One region of the Proteus sp. G2626 genome, then DNA from elsewhere that is predicted to be linked to it. Evidence: riboswitches for the same ligand, from Rfam matches in the RefSeq annotation. Region 1 holds a riboswitch; each other region holds the start of a gene.
What was found. Region 1 has a riboswitch for thiamine pyrophosphate ahead of thiC (phosphomethylpyrimidine synthase ThiC). Riboswitches for the same ligand answer to the same signal wherever they lie in the genome.
Positions count from the first base shown of each region.

Region 1 (10,370 bases):
CATTGAGCAGAATTTAGGGCCACACATTGAGCAGAAATGAGCGACTTTTCCTGATGCTTGAGGCAAGGTTTCATCGTGATATTGGCGTGCGGTTTCAGGATCAAGAGCTAAATTAAATTGATCTTCCCATCTAAACTCAAAGCGAGCTTTTGACATTGCATTATCACGAATTTGAGCTCCTGGATGTCCTTTGGCTAAGTCGGCGGCATGAGCAGCAATTTTATAAGTAATCAGCCCTTGTTTTACATCTTCTTTGTTAGGTAAACCTAGATGCTCTTTAGGGGTAACATAACAGAGCATTGCACAACCAAACCAGCCAATCATTGCTGCACCAATACCTGATGTGAAGTGATCATAACCTGGTGCAATGTCTGTAGTAAGAGGACCTAATGTATAAAAGGGTGCTTCATGACAATGCTCTAATTCTTCTGTCATATTGCGACGGATCATCTGCATTGGAACATGACCAGGGCCTTCTATCATGACTTGAACGTCATATTCCCAGGCAATTTTTGTTAGTTCACCTAAAGTATGTAATTCAGAAAATTGTGCTTCATCATTTGCATCTTGAATTGAACCCGGTCTCAATCCATCGCCTAGAGAAAGGGAAACATCATAAACGGTACAAATTTCACAGATTTCACGGAAATGTTCGTAGAGGAAATTTTCTTTGTGATGTGATAAACACCATTTCGCCATTATAGAACCACCACGAGACACAATACCTGTTAGGCGTTTTGCGGTCATGGGAACATAACGTAATAATACACCTGCATGAATAGTAAAGTAATCAACACCTTGTTCTGCTTGCTCAAGTAAAGTATCGCGGAACATTTCCCAAGTGAGATCTTCAGCAATACCGTTAACTTTCTCGAGTGCTTGATAAATTGGAACTGTACCGATAGGAACGGGACTGTTACGAATGATCCACTCACGCGTTTCATGAATATAACGGCCTGTTGAGAGATCCATGACGGTATCTGCTCCCCAGCGTGTAGACCAAATCAGTTTTTCAACTTCTTCTTCAATGGAGGAGGTTACAGAGGAGTTTCCGATATTGGCATTCACTTTCACTAAGAAATTACGCCCAATAATCATCGGTTCTGATTCAGGGTGATTGATATTGGCAGGAATGATAGCTCGGCCCGCAGCAACTTCTTGGCGTACAAATTCAGGGGTAATATTGTCAGGGAGATAGGCTCCAAAGCTAAAGCCTGTGTGTTGTTGGCGTAATACTTCGCTTCGAATACGTTCACGCCCCATATTCTCACGAATAGCAATAAACTCCATTTCAGGTGTGATAATACCTTTTCGAGCATAATGTAATTGCGTCACGCTTTTACCCTTTAGGGCTTTTTTAGGGTTAGGCTTTAATGGAAAACGTAGATGCTCTAATCCAGCATCAGAAAGACGTTGTTGTGTGAAATCAGAGCTTAAGAGTGAAAGTGCTTCAGTATCATTGCGCTCATCAATCCATGATTGGCGAATTTTTTTTAAGCCAAGATTAACGTCGAGTTGAGATGCTGGATCGCCATAAGGGCCTGAAGTGTCATATACCGGGACGGATTCATTATCTTCAAAAACAGGGTTTTCTTTTGATCCTCCTACCAATGTTTTATCAAGCTGGATCTCACGCATTGGTACTTGAATATCGTTACGAGAGCCTTCAAGGTAAATACGTTTTGAATTGGGAAAACTGACCCCTTGAATAGTACTAATAAATTCCTGAGCAGCATCTCGTAGTACTTTTCTTGGGCGCTGTTTATTGGCGGTTGGCGTAATATCTTTAACAGATAAAGTTTGATTTTGGGACATAGCATTTCCTAATAAATATCATGCAGGTTGTAGCCTGTCGGGTGAATATTGAGAAAAATGCTTGTCTGGAGGTCGCAGGGAGTATCGACAGATAGGCGTATAAAAAATATACGGGATGAAGCTATCAAAAGGTCGAATCACTCTTGTTCCCTTCGCGGGTATTAACCCGATCAGGTTCCGCGGATCCCGAATTAACGGTCTCAGCCTGTGTTTATAATATCCTTATAAACACTAGGCACTCCGACAAGAAGAAGTCCAGTATATGAAAGATTTTAAAAACTACAAGTCCGATATGGGTTATTTATTTAAATCCCAATGTTGCTGTTTCCAGTTTTTCATTTGTGAAATTTGAGCTAATTGTTTATCTGGATTGATAACTGTGGCGTTATCAGCTTGATAACATAATGGGAGGTCATTAGTGTGTCGGCATAGAAATAAATATAAATATTATTAATATTATTGGTTTCTTTCCATTGATTTAGGCGTTCAATCTTCCCTTCTCGCGATGTGGTGTGCCTTCAATATATCTAGTGTAATAATTATCTTTAATTTGCCTATTAATGCCTATTGAAATATCCACAGTAAGTTGTTTTGCAATCGCATGAACGAAAAAGGACATTGTTGCTGAAATAATCATAATAGGAATATTTTGCTGTTGATATTGTGTAATTATTGATATTTCTTCAGGGTAAAACAATAGCTGAATTTTTTCAGTAAAGTCATTAACTCAATGATTTAACTTGTCTAAATTATGATATTTAAAGTAAGTAAAATGTTGATAAAGATATTGAACCATATCCAATTTTTCAGCGTAATAGTCTACAATCATTTGTTGATCTAGTTTTAGAAAATAGGGATGAGTGGCTATTTTTTTATCCCATAAATAACATGTTCATAAATGACTAGGAACACCCGCTAAAAGTGTTTCATCTAAATCAAAAATCGCAATTTTATTTTTGGTTTTATCTGTCATTCTTACATTTTTTTATAAATAAAATTTATCAAATTCTCTTTTGAATGTTAATAAATTATAGAGAATAATCATAATACATTGAGTGGGTCTTACTAAAGAGAGTATCCTTAATTCCATATCATTATTTTGGATAGAATTATCATTATGCATTTATATACGCTAACGGGATCAGAAAAAGGCTGGTGGACAGTCAGCCTTGGTGGGCGAGTGTGGTTACCTAAAGGTGAACTCCCTTTTGGCTTGGCAAAAGAATGGGATCTTATTGGTCAGCACGCCAAAATTGTTGGTGAGTGGCAAGGTGAAACAGTTTGGCTTATTCATGGAAAAATGGATAACGACATGTGTTCACCGAGGCTTATCGCTTCACAAGATGAGAATTTATTTAAACTAGTAGGTCGTGGTGTTCAGTTAGCGGAGTTTTATCGTTCTCATCGTTTTTGTGGTTATTGTGGTTCCAAAATGCGCCATAGTGAGAGTGAATGGGCGTGTTTATGTGATAATTGTCATGAACGTTATTACCCGCAAATTGCTCCTTGTATTATTGTGGGGATCCGTCATGAAGATAAAATCTTACTCGCACATCATGTTAGGCATAAACATTCTCCACTTTATACGGTGCTCGCTGGTTTTGTTGAGGTTGGTGAAACACTAGAAGAAGCGGTTGCCCGCGAAGTATTTGAAGAGAGTAATATTCGTATTCGTAATATTCGCTATGTTTCTTCGCAGCCTTGGCCGTTTCCTCATTCTTTAATGATGGGATTTTTGGCTGATTATGATGGCGGTGAGTTACGCCATGATCCTACTGAATTAACCAGTGCTGGCTGGTATCGTTACGATAAACTACCACAGATCCCACCTCCAGATACTATTGCCCGACGTTTGATAGAAGATACGATAGCGAATATTAGACAGGATAAAGAAAAGAACTAAATAAAGGCGTTGTCTGCCAACAGTTATTTTTCCAGCATGTTACAATGCATACTATTTCGCGGCCCAATTACTGTTAATGGAGTTAGTCATGAGTGAGTTGAAAAACGACCGCTATTTACGTGCGCTATTGCGCCAACCTGTTGATGTCACCCCTGTTTGGATGATGCGTCAGGCAGGCAGATATCTTCCTGAATATAAGGAAACACGGGCACAGGCGGGGGATTTCATCTCATTGTGCAAAAATACAGAGCTGGCATGCGAGGTGACATTACAGCCTTTAAGACGTTTTCCATTAGATGCCGCTATTTTATTTTCTGATATTTTAACTATTCCTGACGCGATGGGATTAGGCCTTTACTTTGAAACAGGTGAAGGCCCTCGTTTTAAGTCACCAATAAACACCCTTGCTGATATTCAAAAATTGCCTATTCCAGACCCTGAAGATGAACTTGGTTATGTGATGAATGCTGTGCGAGCGATTCGTCATGCCTTACAAGGTAGCGTGCCTTTAATTGGTTTTTCGGGAAGCCCTTGGACACTGGCAACGTATATGGTAGAAGGTGGAAGTAGTAAGGCCTTCACAAAAATTAAAAAAATGATGTATGCAGAGCCACAAGCACTACATCTATTACTGGATAAACTAGCAGATAGCGTTATCCTTTATCTGAATGCTCAAATTAAAGCGGGCGCACAATCTATTATGATCTTTGATACATGGGGTGGTGTATTAACAGGGCGTGATTACCAACTCTTTTCATTACATTATATGCATAAGATTGTTGATGGTCTTATTCGCGAATATGATGGAAGAAAAGTTCCTGTAACCTTATTTACCAAAGGTGGTGGTCGTTGGTTAGAAGCAATGGCCACAACAGGTTGTGATGCATTAGGACTCGATTGGACAATTGATATTGAAGAAGCACGTCGTCGAGTAGGAGATAAAGTTGCCTTACAAGGTAATATGGATCCATCCATGTTATATGCGCCTCCAGCAAGAATAGAACAAGAAGTCGAAACTATTCTTGCTGGGTTTGGCAAAGGTAATGGTCATGTCTTTAATCTTGGGCACGGTATTCATCAAGATGTTCCACCAGAGCATGCTGGTGCATTTATTGATGCGGTTCACCGTTTATCGAAGCCTTATCATCAGGATAATGATTAATACCCAACAATTACGTCAGGAGCAGACAGAAAAAGCTCAACAGATTATTTTAACAGACCAATTCACAGCACCAACTTGCATAGCAGGTGCTGATGTTGGTTTTGAAGAAGGTGGCGCAGTCACTCGCGCCGCTATCGTGATAATGCATTACCCTTCTTTTGAAATTCTTGAATACCAAATCGCGCGAATTCCTACAACGCTTCCTTATATCCCTGGTTTACTTTCATTTAGAGAGTGCCCTGCGTTACTGACAGCCTGGCAATTAGTAAAACAGAAACCTTCTCTTATTTTTGTCGATGGGCAAGGTATCGCTCATCCTAGAAGACTTGGTGTTGCAAGCCATTTTGGTTTGTTAGTGGACACACCTACCATTGGTGTAGCGAAAAGTCGTTTATGTGGTATTGATAAAGCGATAAATGAAGAGATGGGAAGCTATGAGCGATTAATGGATAAGAATGAGCAAATAGGCTGGATTTATCGTAGCAAGAAAAAATGTAAACCCCTGTATATTTCTCCGGGTCATAAAGTGAGTATGGAAGGTGCTTTGCAGTGGGTTGAGTTGTGTATGAAAGGATATCGATTGCCAGAACCAACGCGTTGGGCTGATGGTATTGCTTCAAATAGGCGATTATTTGAGCAGTTGAATAAGAATAAGCTCTAAATGACCGGGAAATATGTGGATATTTCTAATTTTCAGGTAAACTGCGCCTAAGTTAAGAAAATGAGTAATCACGAATGTTGAAGAACCCAATCCATTTACGTTTAGAAAAGCTGGAAGCTTGGCAACACTTGACGTTTATGGCGTGCCTGTGTGAGCGAATGTACCCCAATTATCAGGTATTTTGTCGTGAAACAGGATTTACCGATCCAACGCTTTATCGCCGTATTCTCGATCTGGTTTGGGAAACTTTAACGGTGAAAGATGCAAAGGTTAATTTCGATTCTCAATTAGAGAAATTAGAAGAAGCTATTCCTGATGCATCTCAATTTGATATTTATGGTGTCTATCCAGCAATTGATGCCTGTGTCGCCTTGAGTGAAGTTGTTCACTCTCGTTTAAGCGGTGAATCGCTAAGTCATGCTATTGAAGTAAGCAAATTATCAGTAGGGACAGTTGCTTCACTTGAAATGACACAAGCAGAAAGAGAAATGAGCGAAGATGAGCTAAGATCTCTGCCTGCTGTTATTGAAGAGTTCGATATCCAATGGGAAATCTACCGTCTACTTGTTGAGTGTGAAGAAAGAGATATCGAACTGATTAAAGGTCTACGTGCAGACCTTCGTGAAGCTGGAATGAGCAATATCGGTATAGAATTAACGCACTAAATCAGAAAAACGTGATTTAGTGCTTGAAAAGCGACGTTTAAAGACTTCACATCACCCCTGTGTATGTTCTACATTGGGTACGAAAAGAAGTGGCTCAGGTGTTTTACTTAATTCATCTTCTTAAAAAGATAAGTTAAGTTTTTTCACCAGATGTTTTTCAAACGATAAAACATACTTTAAGGACTATTTTATGAACAAAGCTGAATTAACCGAATCAGTTGCTGAAAAAGCGGATCTGACAAAAACTCAGGCAAAAGCTGCTATTGAAGCGTTTATCGACTCAGTAACAGGTGCTCTGAAAGAAGGCGATTCTGTACAGTTAGTTGGTTTCGGTACATTCAAGGTAAATCACCGTGCAGAGCGTACTGGCCGTAACCCGCAAACGGGTAAAGAAATTAAAATTGCAGCAGCTAATGTTCCTGCATTTACTGCCGGTAAAGCACTGAAAGACGCAGTAAAATAATTCCTTTGAACGGAATGAACAATAGAGGGGGATTTACTCCCCTTTTGTTGAAACGACAGGGGCTGTTAGCAATAGGATCTGCTTTTTTGCTCAGCGCCTGCTCCTCGACTGTACAACTCCCTGAATTTTCTGCAACCGGTTATATTGCGGACGAAGGTGTTGTGCGACTATGGCGTTTAAATAATAAAGCATCAGAACCTCAAGTAATTATGAGCGTTTATAGCTTTTATAAAAAACCAGAAACTGTCATTACATTCTATGAGTACCGCCAAAATAGTCTTTGGCAAGTCCGCTCCGAAGTTATTAATCCAAATGATCCCTCATCTTGGCACCTTCGTTTAAATAAACGTGGTGAAGTTATTTTCATGCAACAAGAAAAGCACCAACAAAAACGAGCATTAACAGAAGATGAACGTTTAAGAATGGTGTTCGCTGCAAGCAAAGAGCGTGAGATTAGCGAGGTATTGACCATTGGGAAAGTGAATTTAGTACAGGGTGTCTGGTATCAGAATACAATGACAACATGTGCTGGTGAGAAGGTGAGTGTTTCATTTGAAGCACCAGAGCAGCGTTGGTTAAAAATGAGAACGCGTAATTCAAGTAAGCCAGTTTATGTGGCTTGGCTTGATTCACCAGAAGGTAAGCAGTTACTTATGGTTGCAGAACATGATTTCTGTAAATGGGAGCCAACAAAAGAGAGTTTGTGATGACTCCCTTTTGCCGTCGTTAATCTATTTCTTTAAGCGTGCAATCGCTCGATAGCCGATATCATGGCGATAAAAACAACCGTCCCAATGAATACCTTTCGCTAAAGCATAAGCATTTTTTTGCGCTTGCTCGATATCATCACCTAACGCCGTCGCACATAAAACTCTTCCACCGGCGGTGATAACATCTCCTTTATTATTTAGTGTTGTTCCTGCTTGAAATACTTTTGCTGTTGATGATGGTGTTGTTGTTAAACCTTCAATAACATCGCCTTGACGATAATCAGCAGGATAACCGCCTGCAGCAATGACTATACCTAAAGCAGGGCGAGGATCCCAAATAGAATCTTTACCTTTTAAATTACCTTTTGCTCCAGCTAAGCAAAGCTCAACTAAATCAGATTGCATACGCATCATAATGGGTTGGGTTTCAGGATCACCGAAACGGCAGTTAAATTCGATAACCTTCGCAACGCCATGTTTATCAATCATCAGTCCTGCATAAAGGAAGCCTTGATAACGATGACCTTCAGAGGCCATTCCTTTTACTGTTGGATAAATGATTTTTTCCATTACTTGCTGGTGGATCTCGGAGGTAACAACGGGTGCAGGTGAATATGCTCCCATTCCTCCTGTATTAGGGCCAGTATCTCCGTCACCAACACGCTTATGATCTTGACTTGTTGCCATTGGAATAACGTGCTCACCATCAACCATGACAATAAAACTGGCTTCTTCACCATCAAGAAATTCTTCAATAACAATACGATGCCCCGCATTACCAAAGGCATTGCCTGCTAACATATCCTTTATGGCGTTTTCAGCCTCGGATTGTGTCATTGCAACAATAACGCCTTTGCCTGCGGCCAAGCCATCTGCTTTAATCACTATTGGCGCACCTACTTTATCTAAATATTCTAATGCAGGTACTATTTCAGTGAAATTTTGATAATTCGCCGTTGGAATTTTGTGGCGAGCTAAGAAATCTTTAGTAAAAGCTTTAGAACCTTCTAATTGAGCAGCACCTTTTGTTGGGCCAAAAATAGTCAGGCCTGCATCTTTAAAAGCATCAACAACACCAATAACAAGCGGTGCTTCAGGGCCAACAATGGTTAAATCAATTTTATTTTCTAGGGCAAATGCGACTAATGCAGGAATGTCTGTTGCGTTAATTGCGACATTTTGCACACCTTTCTCTAATGCAGTGCCTGCATTACCAGGTGCAACAAAGACTTGGGTAGCCAGCGGCGATTGAACCGCTTTCCATGCTAAAGCGTGCTCACGGCCACCATTACCAATAATCAAAATTTTCATATCAATACCCTATTAATGGCGGAAGTGGCGCATATTGGTGAAAATCATTGCGATATTGTGCTCATTGGCAGCGGCAATTACTTCATCATCACGAATTGAGCCACCTGGTTGAATAACACAAGTTACACCGGCAAGTGCTGCTGCATCAATACCATCTCTAAAAGGGAAGAATGCATCTGATGCCATTGCGCAACCAGCAACTTCTAAACCTTCATCGGCCGCTTTAATTCCTGCAATTTTTGCAGAATAGACTCGACTCATTTGTCCTGCACCAATGCCAACAGTCATATCATTTTTCGCGTAAACAATGGCATTTGATTTTACGAATTTAGCGACTTTCCAACAGAAGAGCGCATCTTTTAGCTCGCGCTCACTTGGCTGGCGTTGAGTGACGATTCTTAAATTTTCTTCTTTAACCATGCCCAAATCACGATCTTGCACTAAAAGTCCACCATTGACTCGTTTGAAGTCAAAAGCTGGTTTTGTCTCTTGCCATTGGCCACACGCTAATACTCGAACATTAGGTTTGGTTGCTAAAATAGGTAAAGCATCTTCATTAATAGAAGGAGCAATAATCACTTCGACAAATTGTCGTTCAATGATCGCAGTTGCTGTTTTTGTATCTAATGGGCGATTGAATGCGATAATACCGCCAAAAGCAGAGGTAGGATCTGTTTTAAATGCGTTGTCATATGCTTGTGTGAGCGTATTCGCAATAGCTACACCGCAAGGGTTGGCATGTTTCACAATAACACATGCTGGCTCGGCGAAGGATTTAACACATTCTAATGCGGCATCAGTATCAGCGATATTATTATAAGAAAGCGCTTTACCTTGTAACTGGGTTGCAGTAGCGATAGATGCTTCCTCTATATTCTCTTCTATATAGAAAGCCGCTTGCTGATGAGCATTCTCACCATAACGCATATCTTGTTTCTTTATATAGTTCAGATTTAATGTGCGAGGGAAGATACCTGATGGTTGTGAAGTATCACTATAATAAGGTGCAACTTTTTGGCCGAAGTAGTTTGCAATCATGCCGTCATAAGCTGCGGTGTGCTCAAAGGCCTTAATTGCTAAATCAAAACGAGTATCTAGAGTAAGACTATTTTCGTGATTATCCATTTCTTCAATCACTCTTTCATAGTCGTTACTATTTACTACAATCGTTACATCTTTATGATTTTTTGCCGCAGAGCGAACCATTGTCGGCCCACCAATATCAATATTCTCCACAGCATCGGCTAATGAGCAGTCTGGGCGAGCGACTGTTTTAGCAAAAGGATAAAGATTCACGACGACCATATCGATAGGACGAATTCCATGTTCGTCCATGATTGCATCATCTTGTCCACGACGACCTAAAATACCACCATGTACTTTAGGGTGTAGCGTTTTTACTCGGCCATCCATCATTTCTGGGAAATTCGTATAATCCGAAACTTCGATAACAGGTAAGCCAGCTTCAGCTAATAGACGAGCAGTTCCACCTGTAGATAAGAGTTCTACATTTCTTTCAACAAGTGCTTTAGCAAATTCTAAAATACCTGCTTTATCAGACACACTTAAAAGCGCACGGCGGATAGGACGAAGATGTTGCATGAATTTTATCCCTTGGGTTTGGTATAACGGTAGTAATGGTGAAGTTAAATCACATTAATACAATGAAATTGTGTTTGC
Region 1 is NZ_JAABNH010000008.1:2,140-12,509, reverse strand. Features, by position in the region: gene thiC (phosphomethylpyrimidine synthase ThiC) at 1-1,815, opposite strand, end outside; TPP riboswitch at 1,946-2,068, opposite strand; gene nudC (NAD(+) diphosphatase) at 2,933-3,718, shown strand; gene hemE (uroporphyrinogen decarboxylase) at 3,807-4,880, shown strand; gene nfi (deoxyribonuclease V) at 4,873-5,541, shown strand; gene GWJ05_RS04385 (YjaG family protein) at 5,616-6,206, shown strand; gene GWJ05_RS04380 (HU family DNA-binding protein) at 6,397-6,669, shown strand; gene GWJ05_RS04375 (DUF1481 domain-containing protein) at 6,714-7,376, shown strand; gene purD (phosphoribosylamine--glycine ligase) at 7,401-8,690, opposite strand; gene purH (bifunctional phosphoribosylaminoimidazolecarboxamide formyltransferase/IMP cyclohydrolase) at 8,703-10,292, opposite strand.

Region 2 (10,370 bases), on a different contig from region 1:
TGACGGCATTGCCATTTGTTTAATTGTATTGATGAAAGATCCCAATCCTGTGTTATTCCCCATTTCAATGCAGATTCAGCAAATAAAAAGGCCTGTCTTGCTTGTAACTCTTGCATCACTATTTGTTCAGATTGCCTGTAATGGTAAGAAAAATTTCCAAGCATAGATAAACTCATGCCAATAAAACCTATCACGACAAATATACCCGCTAAGCCCTGTTCATTGCTCCTGTGAGTGAAATAAATATTCATAGTGCAGTCACATTCCTTAAACGGATGGTATTTTGATAATGTGATTTTATTTCAGGCTTTTGTTTTAAATGAAATTTTAAAGAAACAGAAAGATAAAAATACGGATTTGCTTTCACAGAATAAATTTTTGTATAGGGCTGTAAGATAAACTCTGTTACCTCAATCTCATTATTTTCGAAAAATTGTTGCCAGCCTGAAGAATCACAATCTTTTACGCCTCTTAATTGCTCTAATTGACCCTTTTTAAGGCGATACCCAAAATAATCACTCTCTTTTGACGAAGGTGGCTCCCATCGACCATTACTGTTGATGTCGTAAGCAAAAATAATGCAGGAATTTTTTTCTTGATGAGGATATTGCCCTAACTTTAGAGGTGATACCTGCAACTGATTTGACTTCAACCCATTAACACAGTCACCATAACAATATCCTGTACGCCTTAACTGCGTTTCAAGTACCAATAATCGTTCTCTTAAAAAAACATCTAATTGATATTGTTGATAGGAATAGAACAATGTATTCATTATTTGAGGATAAGCTCGACTGATACAAAGGAATAATATGCCACTTATCGCGATAGCGAAAAGGCATTCCATCAACATCATTCCTGATGAAAAAGAAAATACAGAGCGCTTTAACATGATGCAAATACCTTTATTTTCTGACTACATGCTCTTATCCGTCCTAACGATGAAATAATAATTTTTACTTCCCCCTCTTCACTTTGAAGTACAAAACTCATGGGTCTTAACGTTTGACGAATTCCACCAAACGTAACATTTGAGATTGTTGATTGCTTAAGTTGAATGCCTGGAGCTAAAGAGAAAATTTCTTGTTGCACAGGCAAATAATGAAGAGGTGTCGCCATTATTTTATTATGAGGCGATAGCCAAAATACTATTTTAATTTTGACATTAAACAGTAACGCTTGCTGTCGCTGATAAGAAAGAAAAGCGATGGTTTCTCGCACATTCTGTATTAAATGGCGTTGTTTGATAACATGTTGATAAGAAGAGATTGATAGATAACTTAAAATAGACACTATCAACATCACGATAAGTATTTCAAGTAAGCTAACACCTTGCTCACTTTCTTTCTGAAGCGCTTTATTTAGGCTTATTTCCCTGTTGTTGTTCATTTGTTTCTCCTTTTAGCCTGCGATGAGCATGCAGATGACAAGCTTAAAGGTAAACAAAGATAAACGTTTTTCTCGAACAGCTACGCAATAATAATATTTTCAGAGAAAATACAAAATAAACGTATTTATAATTAATAAATAGTGACAACACTTTAATTTTAAAATAAAAAGCCCTTGCTTATGACTAAACAAGGGCTTTAAAAGCAATAGGAGGAATTATACTGTAAATGGGTATTTTATCGCTTCATGGCATTGATAGCCTTCAACAGTAAAATCATCCGTTGTTACCCACGTTTCGATATCTTCCAATGTTTTGATTTTGGGATTGATATGCAACGTTGGTAACGGTAATGGCTCCCTTTTTAACTGTACATCGCGCATTAGAGGTAATTGATTTTCATAGATATGTGCGTTGATTATCTTATGAAATGCCTTACCTGGTTTATGTCCTGTGATTTGAGCCACTAGCGCTAATAAAACAAAGCACTGAATTTGGTTAAAATTTAAACCTAATGGCACATCACAGCTGCGCTGATAAGAGGTTAAATAAAGCGTATCACCGACAAGTGAAAAAGTATGCGTATGCATACAAGGACGTAAACACCCTAGTTCAGTTTCACCCGGATTGTAAAACGTGATGATTTCACCACGATCATCAATACCTTTAGCCAAGTTATCTACCACTTTACGCAGTTGATCAAAATGAGAACCATCAGGACGTTGCCATTGGCGTCCTTGAACGCCATAAACACGCCCCATATCGTCTTCACCTTTGCGATAAGGGTTATTTAACCATGCACTATTTTCATTCGCATTGGCATTCCATGTATTACAACCAATTTCACGAAATTGTGCAGCATTATCATAGCCACGCAAATACCCTAACAGTTCTGCTATTGCGGCTTTATAAAAACTTTTTCGTGTCGTTATCAGCGGAAATTGGTTATTCGCAACATCATATTCCAGATCGGCATTAATCACCGTTAAACAACGGGTTCCTGTCCGTTTATTATCAATCCATTGTCCTTCATCGATAATGCGTTGACACAATGCCAGATACTGCTTCATGTTGTCTCTCTCGTTAATTAGCTAATAATAAAAAATTCATCTCACACTATTTGTGAGCAGATGTTGAGTTTTGTGGTGCTCTTTTATCTTGACGATAAGCCCATACCATAAAAATAATACCCAACAAAATCATTGGAATTGAAAGTAATTGCCCCATACTCACACCACTAAATAACCCTAATTGCGCATCAGGTTGACGGAAGAATTCAACAATAATACGGAATGCACCATAACCTATCAGGAATAGACCCGATACACTGCCTACAGGGCGATTTTTGCGTACAAAAATATTAAGGATAATAAATAGCACCACACCTTCTAACAGCATTTCATAGAGCTGTGATGGGTGGCGAGGTAAAACCCCATACTCTTGAATAATAGGCAATAGCGTTGATGGATCTTGAGCAACAAGCTGAAGATCTTCTGAACGAGAGTTTGGAAATAAGAAGGCCCAAGGCGTATCTAATGTGACGCGTCCCCATAATTCGCCATTAATAAAGTTACCAATTCGGCCTAAACCTAAACCAAATGGAATTAAAGGCGCAACAAAATCAGCCACTTGAAAAAATCTACGTTGAGTGCGTTTTGCAAACCAAATCATGGCACAAATTACCCCAATTAAGCCACCATGGAACGACATACCGCCATCCCAAACTTTAAAGAGGTAAAGAGGATCATTTAAAAAGACAGGCAGATTATAGAATAAAACATAACCTAAGCGCCCTCCGATAAACACCCCCACAAAACCGACATAAAGTAATGTTTCAACTTCATTTTTATTCCAACCACTATTCGGTTTTGCCGCTCGTCGGTTTGCAAGCCATAAGGCAAAAACAAATCCAACTAAATACATCATACCGTACCAGTGTAATGACACCGGCCCGATAGAAAACATAACGGGATCAATCTCTGGAAATTTAAGGTAGCTTATACTCATTATTCCCTACTTCACTTAATTAATAATTTCTGTGTTTGCTCTTTATCACTAACACAGAAAAGGCTTATACAAAGGCATGTCAGATGCCTCCGCGAATTAATCCACCTAATCCCTGCCTTTCCATAAATTCAGAAGACAATTTTTTGATTTCTGTTGCTGTTTCAGCTTGCAACACTTGTTGCATAAAAGGCTGTAACACCACAGGATCAAGATGGCGTAATAAGTATTTTACCCTAGGTAAACTACGTCCACTCATGCTTAACTGCCTAAAACCAAGCCCTATTAACAGCAATGCCCCGATAGGTGTTCCTGCCATTTCACCACAAACACTGATGGGTAACTGGTAATATTGGCATTGTGTCGCAATCAAACTCAGTGAACGTAATAACGCAGGATGCAAATTATCATAGAGTGATGCAACATGGGTATTATTACGATCGACAGCAAGCAAATATTGAGTTAAATCGTTTGTTCCAATAGAGATAAAATCAACCCGATGAACTAATTGTGACAGCATAAACACCAACGAAGGGACTTCAAGCATAATACCTAACGGTGGCAAAGCACATTCACATTTTAATTCTCGACTCACTTCATCACATGCGCGTAATAACAATGTTCTCGCTTCGTCAATTTCATCAATACTTGTCACCATCGGCAACAATATTTTCAAATTTTTAAATTCGAGGTTTGCTTTTAGCATAGCACGGAGCTGAATAAGGAAAATTTCAGGTTGATCGAGTAATATTCTTATTCCTCGCCAACCTAAGCAAGGGTTTTCCTCATTAATGGGCATGTAAGGAAGTTGTTTATCTGCGCCAATATCTAAAGCTCGTAACACAACGGGTTTATCGGGGAAGAAAGAGAGTATTTCACGATAGCGATTTTTTTGTTCATCTTCTGATGGAAAACCGCTTTGTAACATAAATGGAATTTCTGTTCGATATAAGCCAACACCGTCTATTCCGAGACTAATACGTTGCTCATATTTAATATTCAAACCCGCGTTCAATTGAACGCTAACCGCTTCACCATTTTTTAAAACTGCCTGCTGTTCTAGCTGATCTTCTGCAATCTGACTTAATACACTCTCTTCATCAATAATTTGTTTGTACTCTTGAGTAATAAAAGGCTCTGGTTCAATAAAAATCTCACCACGATAACCATCAAGAATAAGCATTCGATTATGTAAAAGCTCAGGTTGGATATCCGCCCCCATAATCGCGGGGATCCCCATTGCTCTAACAAGAATGGCAGAATGTGAGTGTGTCGCACCATCTCGCACAATAACACCTGCGAGTTGTTGTTCGGGTAATTCTGCCAATAAACTCGCACTCAGTTCATCTGCCACTAAAATAAAGCGCTCAGGCCAAATATTAGTTGAGCTTACTTCATCATCTAAATGAAATAATAAACGCCGTCCTAATGCTTTAAGATCAGAGGCTCTTTCTCGCATATAGCCATCTTTCAAACTAGAAAACTGTGCCGAAACTTTCTCAACAACCACTTTTACAGCCCACTCCGCAACATATCCTTGAGTGATAATCGCTGTCATTTTGTGTTTAAGCTGGGGATCGTTGAGTAAATGCGAGTAGAGATCAAAAATGGCAGCACTCTCTTTTTGAGCATTCGCCATAAAACGTTTACTAAAACGGCGACATTCAGCAGTAGCCTCTTCTAAAGCCACTGTAAGTCGATTTAATTCTGCTTTTATATCAAGGGCACTGGCTTTAAAGACATTTTCAAGGATAGGTTGAGAGACTTCTTGCCAACCATAGGCCATGACTACGCCAGTGGATACCGAAAGAGCTTTAATACGACTTTGACGATATTGTCCAAAAAGCCCTTTAGTTTGTACTTGTGACAATGTGGCACCAAGCTGTGTTGCCAGCGTCACCATAAAAGACTCTTCGCTTTCGTTAAATAAGCGACGCTCTTTTTGTTGAACCACTAAAATACCTAGGAGTTGGCGACGATAAACAATGGGCACTCCAAGGAAAGCGCGGAGGTCATCTTCTTTAACTTGAGGGAGATATTTAAAACTAGGATGCTCACGAATATCTGCGAGATTAATAAGCTCAGAAAGGCGTCCAACTTCACCAACAACACCTTCATCAAATGAAAGGCTAACAGCCCGCCCTCTGGGTTTTTTAAGCCCTTTTGTGGCCATTAGATAAAAACAACGACGTTGCTTATCGGCAAGATAAATAGAACACACATCCGTGTGCATTGCCTGACACGTTTCCTTGACTAAGAGTTCAAGTGCTTCTGGAAGCCCGGCTGCCATAGCCACTTTTTCTACAATTTCTCGCAAACGTGTCAGCATAGTGTTATCTAATACCTTTTACGCCGATATCCATACGATGGACGAGGTAAAGACACTTGTTCTTGCAATGGCATGACTACTGGTGCGAACTCTTTCATTACACGACGATAGACATCACGTTTAAAAGAGACGACTTGTCGAACGGGATACCAATAGCTCACCCAACGCCAACCATCAAATTCTGGCGTTTTGCTTTGTTGAACGTTAATGTCCTTATCATTACTTGTTAACTGCAAAAGGAACCAACGCTGTTTTTGTCCAATACAAACAGGTTTTGTGTCCCAACGCACCAAACGCTTAGGTAACTTGTAACGTAACCAGTTACGCGTGGAAGCAAGAATTTTAACATCCTTGCGACTTAACCCAACTTCTTCGAACAACTCTCGGTACATTGCCTGCTCTGGCGATTCTCCAGGGTTAATTCCTCCTTGAGGAAACTGCCATGAATGTTGCCCATAGCGACGAGCCCAAAGCACTTGCCCTTGCCGATTACAAATTACAATCCCTACATTCGGGCGGTAGCCATCATCATCGATCACTAGACTACCTCAATAACCAAATTTGAAAGATAACTCATTGTTTCATACTACTCACAGACGGTAAACCTCTATCAACAGACTTTGCACAACGCGTGGATTTATCTACAATGGGAAAGTCTCAACGGGGTGCCTTTTTAGGCTGAGAAAAACCCGTGGAACCTGATCCAGATAATACTGGCGTAGGGATTTGAGTCAGGATGTTGCAATATTTATTGATTTGCCATCCTCACTCCTCAGATCCTACCTGACTTTTTACTGAGGAATTAAATGTGTTAACTACATCACTTCGCTTTACTTTCTTACTGGGTGCACTGGGTATAATAAGCTCTTTTTCAGCGCAAGCTGCCCCCCAAAAACCGACACTCACGATATATACTTATGATTCATTTACCGCAGATTGGGGCCCAGGACCTGCTATTAAAAAAGCATTTGAACAGCAATGTGATTGTGAATTAAAGCTTGTCGCACTTTCTGATGGTGTTTCTTTGCTTAATCGCTTACGTATGGAAGGTAATAAAAGTAAGGCCGATATTATTTTAGGGTTAGATAACAATCTGATCCACGCAGCCAAAGAAACGGGGCTTTTTGCACCTAGTAATATCGATACATCGAAACTCGCCTTACCTGAAAAATGGACTGACGATACCTTTGTGCCTTATGACTACGGTTACTTTGCGTTTATTTATGATAAAAACCGCATTGCTAACCCGCCCAAAAGCATGGCTGAACTGCTAAACAGTCAAGAAAAATGGAAAATACTGTATCAAGATCCTCGCACTAGTACACCAGGCTTAGGTTTAATGTTATGGATGCAATCCCTTTATCCTGAAAATACCGCGACACAATGGAAGAAACTGTCCGAGAAAACCCTTACAGTGACAAAAGGTTGGAGTGAATCTTATGGCCTATTCTTAAAAGGGGAAGGTGATTTTGTACTCAGTTATACCTCATCTCCGGGTTATCACATTTTAGCGGATAAAAAAGATAACTATGCAGCTGCTATTTTCTCTGACGGGCATTATTTACAAGTAGAAGTTGCAGCAAAACTCAAATCAAGCAAACAACCTGAGTTAGCTCAGCAATTTATGCAATTTATGCTAACCCCAGCTTTCCAAGAAACTATCCCTACCACCAATTGGATGTATCCCGTAATAGATATGCCATTACCTGAAGTCTACTCTGCGATGCCTAAACCAGAAAAATCACTACAATTTGATGCTGAAATTGTTGCAAAAGAGCGCCAAACCTGGACTCGTAACTGGCAATCAGCGGTTAGTCGCTAATGGGAAGATGGCTTATCCCGGGGCTATGTGCTTCGGGTTTACTGCTTATTGTGGCATTGTTGTCATTTGGCGCACTGTGGTTTAATGCGCCAAGTGACGAGCTGTCCTCTATTTTTGCTGATGATTATTTATGGCATGTTGTCCGTTTTACTTTCTGGCAAGCCTTTTTATCTGCCCTGTTTTCAATATTACCCGCCATTTGGCTCGCAAAAGCACTTTATCGACGTCAATTTAGAGGAAGAACCCTCTTCTTACGTTTATGTGCCATGAGCCTTGTATTACCCGTTTTAGTGGCACTTTTTGGGATTTTAACAGTTTATGGCAGAGTGGGGTGGATTGCTCAAATTTGTGAGTGGTTAGGGATTCATTACCAATTTACCCCTTATGGTTTACAAGGCATTTTATTGGCACACATATTTTTTAATATGCCATTAGCAACCCGAATGCTATTGCAAGCACTCGAAAGTATCTCACCAGAGCAACGTCAATTAGCCTCACAATTAGGTATGAATGGCTGGCAACGTTTCCGCTTTCTTGAGTTTCCCTATTTATGGCGACAAATACTCCCCACTGCATCACTAATTTTTATGCTCTGTTTTGCAAGCTTTGCCACGGTACTGGCATTAGGTGGTGGCCCTGCGGCAACAACGGTTGAACTCGCGATTTATCAAGCATTAAGTTATGACTACGACTTACATAGAGCAGCTCTTTTAGCCCTTATTCAGCTTTTTTGCTGTTTAGGTTTAGTGCTGATTAGCCAAAAGTTAAAAGGCTCACTCTTTGTCGGGAATAGCCACAAACAACATTGGCGTGATCCATACGACCCTCTCTTTAGCAAAATCACAGATACTCTAATTATTACGCTCGCAATCCTCTTTTTAGTGCCCCCCATTTTAGCGGTAGTAACTGATGGTCTTAACAGCGAATTAATACGAGTCATACAACAACCCATACTTTGGCAAGCCTTTACAACGTCTCTCATTATTGCCGTCGGTGCAGGTATTGTCTGCGTTGTACTAACGATGATGTTGCTATGGAGTAGCCGAGAGCTTCGCCTACGCCATTTTAAAAAAGCAGGGCAAGCCATGGAAATGAGTGGTTTGATCATTCTGGCGATGCCCGGCATTGTGTTAGCAACCGGCTTTTTCTTGTTATTAAACAATACAACTGGCCTCCCTGAATCACCGTATGTATTAGTCATTTTAACCAACGCATTAATTGCCATTCCGTATGCCTTAAAAGTGCTCGAAAATCCAATGAATGATATTGCTTCACGTTATGGTCTTTTATGCCAATCACTTAATATTCAGGGTCTCAATCGACTACGTTGGATAGAGTTACGGGCATTAAAAAAACCGATTTCACAAGCGCTTGCTTTTGCTTGTGTTATTTCTATTGGTGATTTTGGGATTGTTGCTCTATTTGGTAATGAAACATTTAGAACATTACCCTTCTATCTTTATCAGCAAATTGGGGCTTATCACACACAAGATGGTGCTGTCACAGCCATGATCTTATTACTACTTTGCTTCTCTCTTTTTAGCCTAATAGAACGATTGGCAGGAAAATCTCATGATTAAATTAGAGCACCTGGCTTATACCTATGAACATCAACACCTTATGTTTAACTTAACCGTAAACGCAGGTGAACGTATCGCCATATTAGGCCCCAGTGGCGCAGGGAAAAGCACCTTACTCAGTTTAATTGCTGGTTTTTTGCCTTCTGAAAAAGGAACCCTTTTTCTTAATGGTCGCGAACACACTAAAACCGTCCCCGCCAAACGCCCTATTTCCATGTTATTTCAAGATAATAATTTATTCCCTCATTTGACCGTTAGGCAAAACATTGGCTTGGGGTTAGATCCCGGTTTAAAACTCTCAGATACACAAAAAAACCTGTTAGAAAACCGAGCCAAGCAAGTTTCTTTAAATGACTATCTTGACCGTTTACCTTCACAATTATCAGGCGGTCAGCGTCAACGTGTTGCCATTGCACGTTGCCTTGTACGAGAACAACCTATCTTATTGCTCGATGAGCCTTTTTCTGCACTCGATCCTGCTTTGCGTATTGAAATGCTGGCCTTACTAGAACAACTTTGTGATGAAAAAAACCTGACCTTACTGATGGTGTCACATAGCTTAGAAGATGCTGTTAAGATTGCATCAAGAGCGATTGTGATTGATAACGGAACAATTGTGTATGATGGGAATACACTGTCTTTGATAAATGGTGAAGTGGATCAATCACTTATTTTAGGCATTCCCTTCAATTAAACCTGACTTAAATTAACTGTATAAAAAACCACTATTTGACTATAATAAATGCATCTTTAGCGAATTTTTTGTGTTTATTAGGTGTTCATGATGGGTCATACCGAACAAGGCTTTATTCTTACCCGCCATTGGAGCGACACCCCAAAAGGTATTGTCGTCTCCTATTGGCTTGCAACGGATAATGGTCCTCGTAAAGTCACTGTTCCTATACAACACGCTATTGGTTTTGTTGCTCGCCAACATGAAACCATTTTACGTTCTCTCATTAATAAAAATCCTGATATTGAAATTCGTCCTCTTGATTTAAAAGACTTTGAAAGACAGCCTGTTTTTGGTGTCTACTGCAAACAATACCGACAACTCGCTCAACTTGAACAACAACTTAAAGAGCACCAGATTCGCCTTTATGAAGCCGATATACGCCCTCATGAACGTTACATGATGGAGCGTTTTATCACCGCACCAATTTGGTTTCGTTACCAACAAAACAATACCGTGACATTAAAACCTGCACCAGATTATCGTCCTACACTGCGAACGGTATCTTTAGATAT
Region 2 is NZ_JAABNH010000007.1:70,005-80,374, forward strand. Features, by position in the region: gene GWJ05_RS02830 (DUF2509 family protein) at 1-251, opposite strand, end outside; gene GWJ05_RS02835 (prepilin peptidase-dependent protein) at 248-892, opposite strand; gene GWJ05_RS02840 (prepilin-type N-terminal cleavage/methylation domain-containing protein) at 886-1,389, opposite strand; gene GWJ05_RS02845 (thymidylate synthase) at 1,606-2,457, opposite strand; gene lgt (prolipoprotein diacylglyceryl transferase) at 2,504-3,394, opposite strand; gene ptsP (phosphoenolpyruvate--protein phosphotransferase) at 3,474-5,720, opposite strand; gene rppH (RNA pyrophosphohydrolase) at 5,729-6,259, opposite strand; TPP riboswitch at 6,372-6,463, shown strand; gene thiB (thiamine ABC transporter substrate binding subunit) at 6,529-7,542, shown strand; gene thiP (thiamine/thiamine pyrophosphate ABC transporter permease ThiP) at 7,542-9,122, shown strand; gene thiQ (thiamine ABC transporter ATP-binding protein ThiQ) at 9,115-9,816, shown strand; gene GWJ05_RS02880 (DNA polymerase II) at 9,907-10,370, shown strand, end outside.
Region 2: linked by a shared signal. The riboswitch ahead of thiB (thiamine ABC transporter substrate binding subunit) and the one ahead of thiC (phosphomethylpyrimidine synthase ThiC) in region 1 are both predicted to bind thiamine pyrophosphate.

Region 3 (10,370 bases), on a different contig from region 1:
AAAAACGCATCATTAGATGCGTTTTTTTGTGTTTTATTTATATTGTTTGTATTTCTTCTGATAGGAAAAAAGTAAGAAAATTATTGCCAACGTAACCAAGCAAATAATACGTTACCATTGTTGTACGTACCAGGTACATATGTTGCTTGTAGTGAAAGATGACCGTAACCCACAGAGACTAGCGGTAATGGCAGTGGCATCGGAATATAGTCATATTCATGGCGTGCTGTAATACTTAGTGTAAATCCTGCCCCCATACGGAAACCGTCTTTATCACCGGGATACCACATTTTCTCAAAACCATAACCTATAATAGGTTGTACTCGGTTATTTGAGTCCATAAATGCCATCGCATAAAGAGAGTGCCAATCACCATCATTGTCATAACGATATTTCCCCATACCAAAACCCCAAGGCGTTTCGTTATAGCGATCCGTTTTTTCTTTATCGTAAGTAAAACGGTTATGCCAAGTCCACACAGGCAAATAGTAGTTATATTGGTCGTTGTCCCAAGTCTGATTGATATTACGTTTGAATTTCCCCCAGTAACTCTCTTCGCTATTAGATTGAGACATATTATTGGTTGTTTGGTGGTTTTCTGTCGTAATAATCTGATGTGGGGTTGAATTATTTTCAGAAGCGAAAGCAGTAGTTGTTAACGCAAGCGAAAACAACGTAGTTGCTAATACGCTAGGGTGAAAATAGGTTGAAAACATAATATAACTCCGAGTACGGCATTGCTATGATTCTGGTGATGACAAATAAACGTTACTAATAGTGTTATTTAATCGACAAGTATTTAAGATAAGAGGTATCTGAAACTTGACTTCTTAACTAAAATCTTAAGGGATAAGAATCGGTTATAAAAAAAATAAATAAATTTGTTATATTTATGAATGCATTTATTTGGAGCATTCAATATTGTTATCTTTTAATGGTAACGTATTGTTTTTAATTTAAAATTAAGTTTTTATTAGATTGAAAGTAAATAGCTGATAAATAAGGATAAAGAGATATTATTTAAGATGAGTCATTTTCAATATAAAAAATTGACCAAATATCTATTTTTATAAATTTATTGAAATATTAGTAAAAATTGATATTAATAACATTAACTTATAAAAAAAGTATTTATTTTCGACGGGATAATAAAGTAATGAATAAAAAGAGTTAAATAAAAAAAAGAAAAATTCCGTGTTGGTTTATAAATTGTTTAAGTTAAGTGAGTTTTATTTAGTGGTGTGTCGATTTTTTGTGCAGATTATCCTAAGGCAAAAACGTGTGAATAATGTTTACTCACATGTTTTCAGGAAATAGATTACTTATTATTGAGATAATTTTTCTTGGCTTATGATAAGTAGCCGATATGGGTATGAGTATCGCGATCTTTGCCCCAGCAGAAAGCATCCCAGTTATTATAGAAATCTTCAATACTGCCAATTAAGTATAGTGGTCTATCTTCCTCAGTTCCATCTGAAGCATAAATATAATGGCCTTTGCTAAAAGCCCATAAAATCATATCAACCCAAAAACCTTTACCATCAGAGATTTGTTCTTCATCAGTAACGACGATATTATGAACTTTAAAAAGATTACAGAAAAAAGTACGAGGTAATTCTCTGATCTCATCACGATGTTTAGGTATACGGGAATGCCAAACTTTTACTTGAGCTGATTTATCTTACTGAATAACAAGCCTCAAAAGTAGGGAGTTAATAAATCGAGATTAGCTATCAAACTAGCATCTTTATCTTGAGCATGCGATACTCCTTATCGCCTGAATTTATAGGCTTTGGCTCGGGGCGCCTTATGGCTGAGATGAACCCGTATAACCTGATCTGGATAATGCCAGCGTAGGGAAGTCAAGGTAACTCTGCTGATTAACAGAGTCCGACTTTTCTGTAACTGGTGAAAGGAGGAGTTAATCAGTGAGATTCAATGCATTGTCTATCGCAGGTACTGACCCTAGTGGTGGCGCAGGTATTCAGGCTGATCTGAAAACATTTTCCGCACTGGGTGTTTATGGTACAACAGTAATGACAGCACTTGTTGCTCAAAATACCTGTGGTGTCCGTAGTGTCTATGATTTATCCCCTGATTTTGTTGCAGCTCAATTAGATGCTGTTTTGTCTGATGTTCGAATTGATAGCGCCAAAATAGGTATGCTCTTTAATGCCTCAATTATTGATGTGGTTTGCGACAAAATTCAGCAATATGCCATTCCTTTTGTTGTGCTTGATACGGTTATGATTGCAAAAAGCGGTGATCCTCTATTACAGCCTGATGCGGTTAATAAAATGGTCAGTCAGCTTTTACCGTTGGTTGATTTGATCACACCTAATTTACCTGAAGCAGCTACACTGCTAGGTTGTGAAGTCGCTCAAGATGAAACAACGATGAAGCAACAAGGTTATGCATTGCTAAAGCAAGGATGCAAAGCCGTGTTAATGAAAGGAGGACATTTAACTGAAGATGAAAGTCCTGATTGGTTATTTACTCAAGATGGCGAGTGGCGATTTACCTCAAAACGCGTTAATACGAAAAATACCCACGGTACAGGATGCACGCTTTCAGCCGCTTTAGCCGCTATTCGTCCTCAAGTCGCTAATTGGCAAATTTGTGTTGAACAAGCAAAAGCCTATTTACAACAAGCGCTAGAACATGCGGATAGTTTAGAGGTTGGGCAAGGTTTTGGTCCTGTACACCATTTTCATCGCTGGTGGTAACAATAAAGCCCCTAAATAATAAGGGGCTTTCATCGTTGAACTTATTAATTAAGCAATAGTGACAGATTTATTCAAATAAACATCTTGTACTGCATTAATCAGGGCAACCCCGTCTTTCATTGATTTTTTGAACGCTTTACGGCCTAAGATCAGCCCCATACCGCCAGCACGTTTATTAATAACGGCGGTGCGAACGGCATCTTCAAGGTCATTATTACCAGAAGCGCCACCAGAGTTAATTAATCCTGCACGGCCCATATAGCAGTTTGCTAATTGGTAGCGAACTAAATCAATTGGGTTTTCAGTAGTGAGTTTCGTGTAAACACGCTCATCAGTATGACCAAAACCAATCGCTTTAAAGCCACCGTTATTTTCAGCCATTTTTTGTTTAACGATATCAGCACCAATAGTTGCCGCTAAATGATTTGCCTGACCCGTTAAATCTGCACTTGCATGGTAATCTACGCCATCTTTTTTGAATGCTGGGTTGCGTAAATAAGCCCATAGTACAGTGACCATACCCAATTCATGAGCACGTTCAAAGGCCATTGAAATTTCTTCAATTTGTCGACGGCTTTCTTGTGAACCAAAGTAAATAGTTGCACCCACTGCAACAGCACCCATTTCAAAGGCTTGCTCTACGCTAGCATACAGTGTTTGGTCATATTGCGCTGGGTAGCTTAGGGTTTCGTTGTGGTTTAATTTCACAAGAAAAGGGATTTTGTGTGCATAGCGACGAGAAACAGAAGCAAGAACACCATAAGTAGAGGCAACACAGTTACAACCTGCTTCAATTGCTAATTCAACAATATTTTTTGGATCAAAATAGAGAGGGTTTGCTGCGAAAGAGGCTGCCGCAGAGTGCTCAACACCTTGGTCAACAGGTAGAATAGACAGATAACCCGTTCCCGCTAAACGTCCGTGATTAAACAGGGTTTGCATTGAACGTAACACGCTATTAGGGCGATTATTATCAATCATGACACGATCAACAAAGTCAGAACCTGGCAGATAGAGATTTTCGCTCGGGATGGTTTGGCAACGATGGTCTAATAATGATTTTGCATCAGCACCTAACAAACTTACTATATCAGTCATTACATACTCCAGTTCATGATGAGATGAGAGTGATTGTCATTTATCTACATTAAGATAACAAGTCACATTGAGGCGGTAACCGGCAGTGGATCGCTTCAGGTAACACAATAAATTCAAATTTATTCCCTAAAAGGGGTTCTCCATCTAAATTAAATACCATTTCATGAGAAGCGCTAATGTTTACCCAGTGACTTTCAAGCTCGATTATCTTGTCATTCTTTTTACGATCAAACAGGCTACTTAGAATAGAAGGGAGCAGTTCGTGAGCTTCTACAATGGTGATATTGAGTTTATTGTCGTTAATTAAGGCTTCAGGGCATAACTGTTGGCCTCCACCAGCTTGACGACCATTGCCGATACCTAAAATAAGAGACTCACCTTTCCAATGAAAGTTTTCAGCTTCAATGGTGCAATAGTCAGCTTTTAAAGTATCAATACGCAAAAGCCCATTAATAAAATAAGCCGCACCACCTAATGCTGATTTTAACGCTTCGGGTGTTTCGGTTGTGATTTTTGTACCAAAGCCACCAGACGCCATATTAATAAAATAGTGGGTCTTATTCACATTGATAATATCAATAGGTACTGAGCGACCTTTAACGGCTAGGTTAAGCGCATTTTCCATATCACGGGGAATTTGTGCGCTGGTAGCAAAATCGTTTGCTGTACCTAATGGAATAATACCAAGCGTAGGTAGAGACGAAGGAGAAAGATGAATGAGTTCAGATGCAACGCTATTTATTGTGCCATCACCTCCTGCTGCAATGACAGTTTCTGCATTCATATTTATAGCTTCTTGTACAAAACGCCGTATATCACTGGATTCCCATGTGACTCTTACTTGGAGGTTAAAACCTTCGTTACGTAATTGGTAAACGGCTTTTCTCAATGCACCGTTGTTAGCATTTTTTCCATTAATAATTAGCAAACTAATTTTACTCATCGATGAGTTCCTTTAATTGAATCACTCTTTTAAAGGTAATGGATATCGAGAAAATTACTATTTTTTTTACAAAGGATAACGAAAAAGGAAAGTGTTTTACGACAAAGCCGATGAGGAAAAAAGAAGAAAGTGAAAAAAGAAAAGGCAAATCCAAGGGAGATTGGATTTGCCAAGGAGGTGGTTCCTAGTCTTACTGTATTCATTCTAGTTCTTTATTTTTCGGAACTGATGATACGGTAAACAAATCATTATTGATGTGATCTGTATTTGAAATTGACCACTTTAAATCAGATTATGACGCTTTACTTCACTTCTACAGCATCAATCTTATGCGGTTGACGTGTTGTTGTACCTTGTAGGTTGCGAATAAGCAGTGCGAAATCTAAATCAACATCTTCCGGAACAGGCAAATAAACCATGTGACCATTACCTGGTGCAACATCTGTTGGCTGTTGTTTTTTGTTAAACAGCGATCCTAACGTGAACTGAATATTTCCGGTTGGTGTCATTAATTCTAGGCTATCACCTAAAACAAATTTATTTTTAACATCAACTTCGGCTAAGCCGTTTACACGTTTACCTGTAAATTCACCGACAAATTGTTGGGTGTCAGAGACAGAATAACCATATTCATAAGTTTGGTACGCATCATGGGTATGACGACGTAAGAAACCTTCTGTATAACCGCGGTGTGCTAAGCCTTCTAATGTTGTTAGCAACGTTGGATCAAATGGTTTGCCTGCAACGGCATCATCAATTGCACGACGATACATTTGCGCTGTGCGGGCACAGTAATAGAAGGATTTAGTACGACCTTCAATTTTCAGAGAGTGCACACCCATTTGTGTTAATTGCTCAACGTGTTCAATTGCACGTAAGTCTTTAGAGTTCATGATATAAGTACCGTGCTCATCTTCGAACGCAGTCATATATTCACCAGGACGTTTCGCTTCTTCGATTAAGTAGACTTTATCTGTTGGCGCGCCAACACCTAAAGTAGGCTCAACATTTTTAACTGGGATTGGCGTGTATTTTTCAACGATATTGCCCACATCGTCTTCTTTGCCTTCTTCGACTTTATATTCCCAACGGCAAGCGTTAGTACAAGTACCTTGGTTCGGATCACGCTTATTGATATAGCCAGATAGCAGGCAACGGCCTGAGTAAGCCATACATAATGCACCGTGAACGAAAACTTCTAATTCCATATCAGGAACTTGCTTACGAATTTCAGCAATTTCATCAATAGAGAGCTCACGAGACAGGATCACTCGCGTTAATCCCATTTGACGCCAGAATTTTACGGTTGCCCAGTTAACGGCATTGGCTTGTACTGAAAGGTGAATATCCATTTCAGGAAAGGCTTCACGCACCATCATGATCAAACCCGGATCAGACATAATCAGCGCATCAGGGCCCATATCAATGACGGGTTTTAAGTCACGGATAAAGGTTTTTAATTTAGCATTATGGGGTGCGATATTAACCACGACATAGAAGCGTTTACCTAATTCATGGGCTTCTTGAATACCTTTGGCAAGGTTTTCGTGGTTAAACTCATTATTACGCACACGTAAGCTATAACGTGGCTGACCTGCATAAACGGCGTCTGCGCCATAAGCAAATGCATAGCGCATATTTTTTAATGAGCCAGCAGGAGAGAGCAATTCGGGTGTAAACATGGTTAATTTCCTGGTTCTGATTTCAAGTCAGTCCCCCCACACATTGGGTAGGGGTATATCATAAAGGGGAGGATTCTAGCGCTTAAGTGTAGCGAGGTTCAATGTATTACTGAAAAAATATCATCGAAAACGATAAGCTTGGGTCTCCCAACGATACCCTTGACCATAAATTGAGCGAATAAATTCTATTTGATCGTTAAGTTGCTCAAGTTTACGTCGTAAGTTTTTAATATGACTATCAATGGTTCTGTCCGTCACAATGCGGTAATCATCATAAAGGTGATCCATTAGCTGATCACGAGTTAATACTTTTCCAGGCTGTGTGGCTAACGCTTTGAGCAGACGAAATTCCGCTGTGGTTAAATCGAGAATTTTATTGTTATATTGGATTTGATAAGCTTGTTCATCAATCATAACTAACTTATCACTTTGAACAATGTCTTGTGGTCGATAATAACGGCGCAATAAGGTTTTGACTCTGGCAACCACTTCTCTCGGGCTGTAAGGTTTACAAATATAATCATCAGCACCAATTTCAAGTCCTAGTAATCTATCCACTTCTTCAGTTTTGGCTGTGACCATAATAATAGGAATATCAGAAAACTGACGTAATTCTTTGCAGACAGTAATGCCATCTTTTCCAGGAAGCATAAGATCTAATAATACAAGGTCGTAATGTTGTTGTTTTACACACAAGTTAACCTCAGCACCATCTGCTAGCCAGTGAGTTTGATAACCCGAAGCTTGAAGGTAATCAATAAGTAATTGGGCAAGTTTAGGCTCGTCTTCAACAATCAGGATTGAATAGGGTGATTCAGATGCTGTCATTTATTGGCTCAATAGTTATAGGCTTAGAGATCATCAGAATATGCGGGTAATTCTATAAGAATTTTCATGCCACCTAAAGATGAAGGCATCGCACTTATTTTGCCATTATGAGCTTCAACGATATTTTCGCAAATCGCAAGGCCTAATCCAGAACCTCCACTGGCACGATTTCGTGAACTTTCTGCGCGATAGAAACGTTGGAAAACGGCTTGATATTGTGAGCCATCTAATCCAGGCGCGCTGTCTTCTAAGATTATTAATACGCAGTTGTTCTCTTTTTTTGTCTTGATATGCAACTGTCCGCCAGAATAGGTATAACGCACACTGTTTTCTAATAGATTATGAAAAAGCTGAATAAGTCGGTCAGGATCGGCTTGTACAATTAATGGAGATACATCATCTAATTCAGTGTATAAGGTAATATCTTTAGTTTGATATGTGTGGCGATAAGACGCGACGGCTAATAAAATCACCTCATTGATATCAATAAAATCTTTACGATAAGTTAAAGAGCCTCTATCTGATAATGAAAGCTGGTGGAGATCATTCACAAGCTTTGTTAGGTTTGTGACTTCAAATAAAAGGGAGTTTAATGTCTCTGCTGTGGGCTTTCTTACTCCATCTTGTAAGGCTTCAAGCTCACCTTTTAAAATGGCGAGAGGGGTGCGTAATTCATGTGAGATATCGGCCATATAATCACGACGAATTTGCTCATTTTTCTCTAGCGTGCTGGCAAGTTGGTTAAAGTCTGTGGCGAGTTGGCTGATTTCATCTTTGCTACTGGGTGTTACGCGAACAGCAAAATCACCGGCGGCTAATTTATGTGTCGCCTCAACAAGTCGCTTAACAGGGCGTATCATATTGCGAGAAAGAATAAGAGTGATCAATAAAGCAAAAAGAGCTGTTAGGCCAGCAATAATCCAACTGGTGCGTAGTTGCTGTTTATCAAAACTAATATCTGCTTCACTACTTATTTTATCAGCCGCACTCACTATTACCCAACCCACAATTTCATCATGAGAGGTAATGGGCTTTTTAAATGTTTCTGCGGGAAATTGATTGTCATGACCAAATAAACGCTTCATGTCTTTATCAACAACCCAAAATTGTGTTCGCCAGCCTCTTGGTGGGGGCCCCTCACTACTTTGGCTTATTTGGTCAATACTGCGTAATATTTGATAAAGAGAACGATCATCTCTATTGAGAAAACGCCAATCACCAGTCAAAGCATATTGATCTGTCAAAGCTTCTGCTAAAAGAGTCGCACGCTGTTCACTGTTTTTCTTGATATAGCCAATAAATCCTTGTTGAAAGCTACCTCGAATACCAATATGCATTGCAAGAACGACAACCATACAGGTGGCGAAAACGACCAAGAACAACTTACTTCTCAGTTTCATGCTTTAGCCTCTTTCTTGCTGATACGTCGTTGTTGCCAACGTTCACGCAGCCCATCAAAAAATAGATAAATAACTGGGGTCGTATAAAGTGTTAAGAGTTGGCTCATTAATAACCCGCCTACGATTGTAATTCCCAAAGGCTGTCTTAATTCTGCGCCATCTCCACTTCCTAGCATTAATGGCAATGCACCAAATAATGCAGCGAGGGTTGTCATAATAATGGGACGAAAACGTAATAGACTGGCTTGAATAATAGCCTCTTTGGCCGACAATTTGCCTTCACGTTGTGCGGTGATCGCAAAATCCACCATAATAATGGCGTTTTTCTTCACAATACCAATCAGCAACATAATGCCGATAAGCGCAATCAGACTAAAGGGAGTATCAAAAAGCTGTAACGCTAATAATGCGCCTACACCGGCAGAGGGGAGAGTAGATAAAATAGTGAGTGGATGAATATAGCTTTCATACAACACGCCTAACACCAAGTACACCGTCACAATAGCTGCTAAGATAAGGATAAGCTGAGATTTTATCGTTTCTTGAAAGATCTGTGCAGTTCCTGCAAAGGTGCCTCTTACTGTATTGGGTACACCTAGCTCAGTCATAGTACGTTCAATAGAATCAATAGCATCAGCTAATGTGTAGCCTTCAGGGATATTAAATGCAATCGTCGAGGCTGCGGATAAACCTTGATGATTAACACTTAATGGTGCATTCGCGGGATACCAATTTGCAAAAGCTGATAATGGAATGCGCTCACCTTGGTTATTAACCACATACATTTTATCTAATGCAGAAACGTCTTGTGTATATTGTTCAGACACTTCCATAACCACCTTATATTGATTCAATGGGGCATAAATGGTGGAGATCTGACGTTGGCCAAAAGCATTATTAAGCAGGTTATTCGCATCACTGACATTAATACCCAGTTGCGCCATGGTATCACGATCGTAAGTCAGTGCCATTTCAGCACCTTTGTCCTCTTTATCTGAGTTAACATCTACAAGCTGAGGCAGTTCACCCAACGCTTTACGCACAATGGGCTCCCATTTGCGCAACTCACTTAAATCATCAGCGAGTAAGGTAAATTGATAACTGGCATTGGCTTGGCGTCCTCCCGCTCTGACATCTTGTACTGGCATTAAAAAGAGATTAGCGCCGGGCTCATCAGCAAGTTTTGCACGTAGGCGATTGATCACTTGGTTGGCACTATCGGTACGTTCTGACAGTGGATTGAGGGAAATAAACATAAATCCGCTGTTAATCCGACCACCTCCAGTAAAACCCGTTACGCTATCCACATCTTTATCTGCATCTATTTCTTGCATAAAACGGGTCATCTTTTCTTTCATTGATTGAAATGAAATACTTTGGTCAGCACGCACAAATCCCATTAATCGGCCTGTGTCTTGGTCGGGGAAAAATGTTTTAGGTGCGCTGATATACAGGTAAGCGTTCAAGCCTAAAGTCGCAAGGAAAATAGTCATAACCCAGCGTCGATGGCGCAGTGCGGTTTGTAATGTGACACTGTAACCTTGCTGAGCACGGAAAAGTAATTTACCAAAACCCCGTAAATGCGATTGCGCTTTAGGTTTCATTCCTTTAAGTAAATGCGCGCACATCATTGGAGTAAGCGTTAAAGAAACAAATAAAGAGATAGCAATTGCTGTGGTTAATGTAATGGCAA
Region 3 is NZ_JAABNH010000027.1:670,831-681,200, reverse strand. Features, by position in the region: gene pagP (lipid IV(A) palmitoyltransferase PagP) at 81-716, opposite strand; TPP riboswitch at 1,789-1,877, shown strand; gene thiD (bifunctional hydroxymethylpyrimidine kinase/phosphomethylpyrimidine kinase) at 1,929-2,726, shown strand; gene fbaB (class I fructose-bisphosphate aldolase) at 2,775-3,824, opposite strand; gene yegS (lipid kinase YegS) at 3,874-4,767, opposite strand; gene trhP (prephenate-dependent tRNA uridine(34) hydroxylase TrhP) at 5,070-6,449, opposite strand; gene baeR (two-component system response regulator BaeR) at 6,570-7,277, opposite strand; gene baeS (two-component system sensor histidine kinase BaeS) at 7,301-8,677, opposite strand; gene mdtC (multidrug efflux RND transporter permease subunit MdtC) at 8,674-10,370, opposite strand, start outside.
Region 3: linked by a shared signal. The riboswitch ahead of thiD (bifunctional hydroxymethylpyrimidine kinase/phosphomethylpyrimidine kinase) and the one ahead of thiC (phosphomethylpyrimidine synthase ThiC) in region 1 are both predicted to bind thiamine pyrophosphate.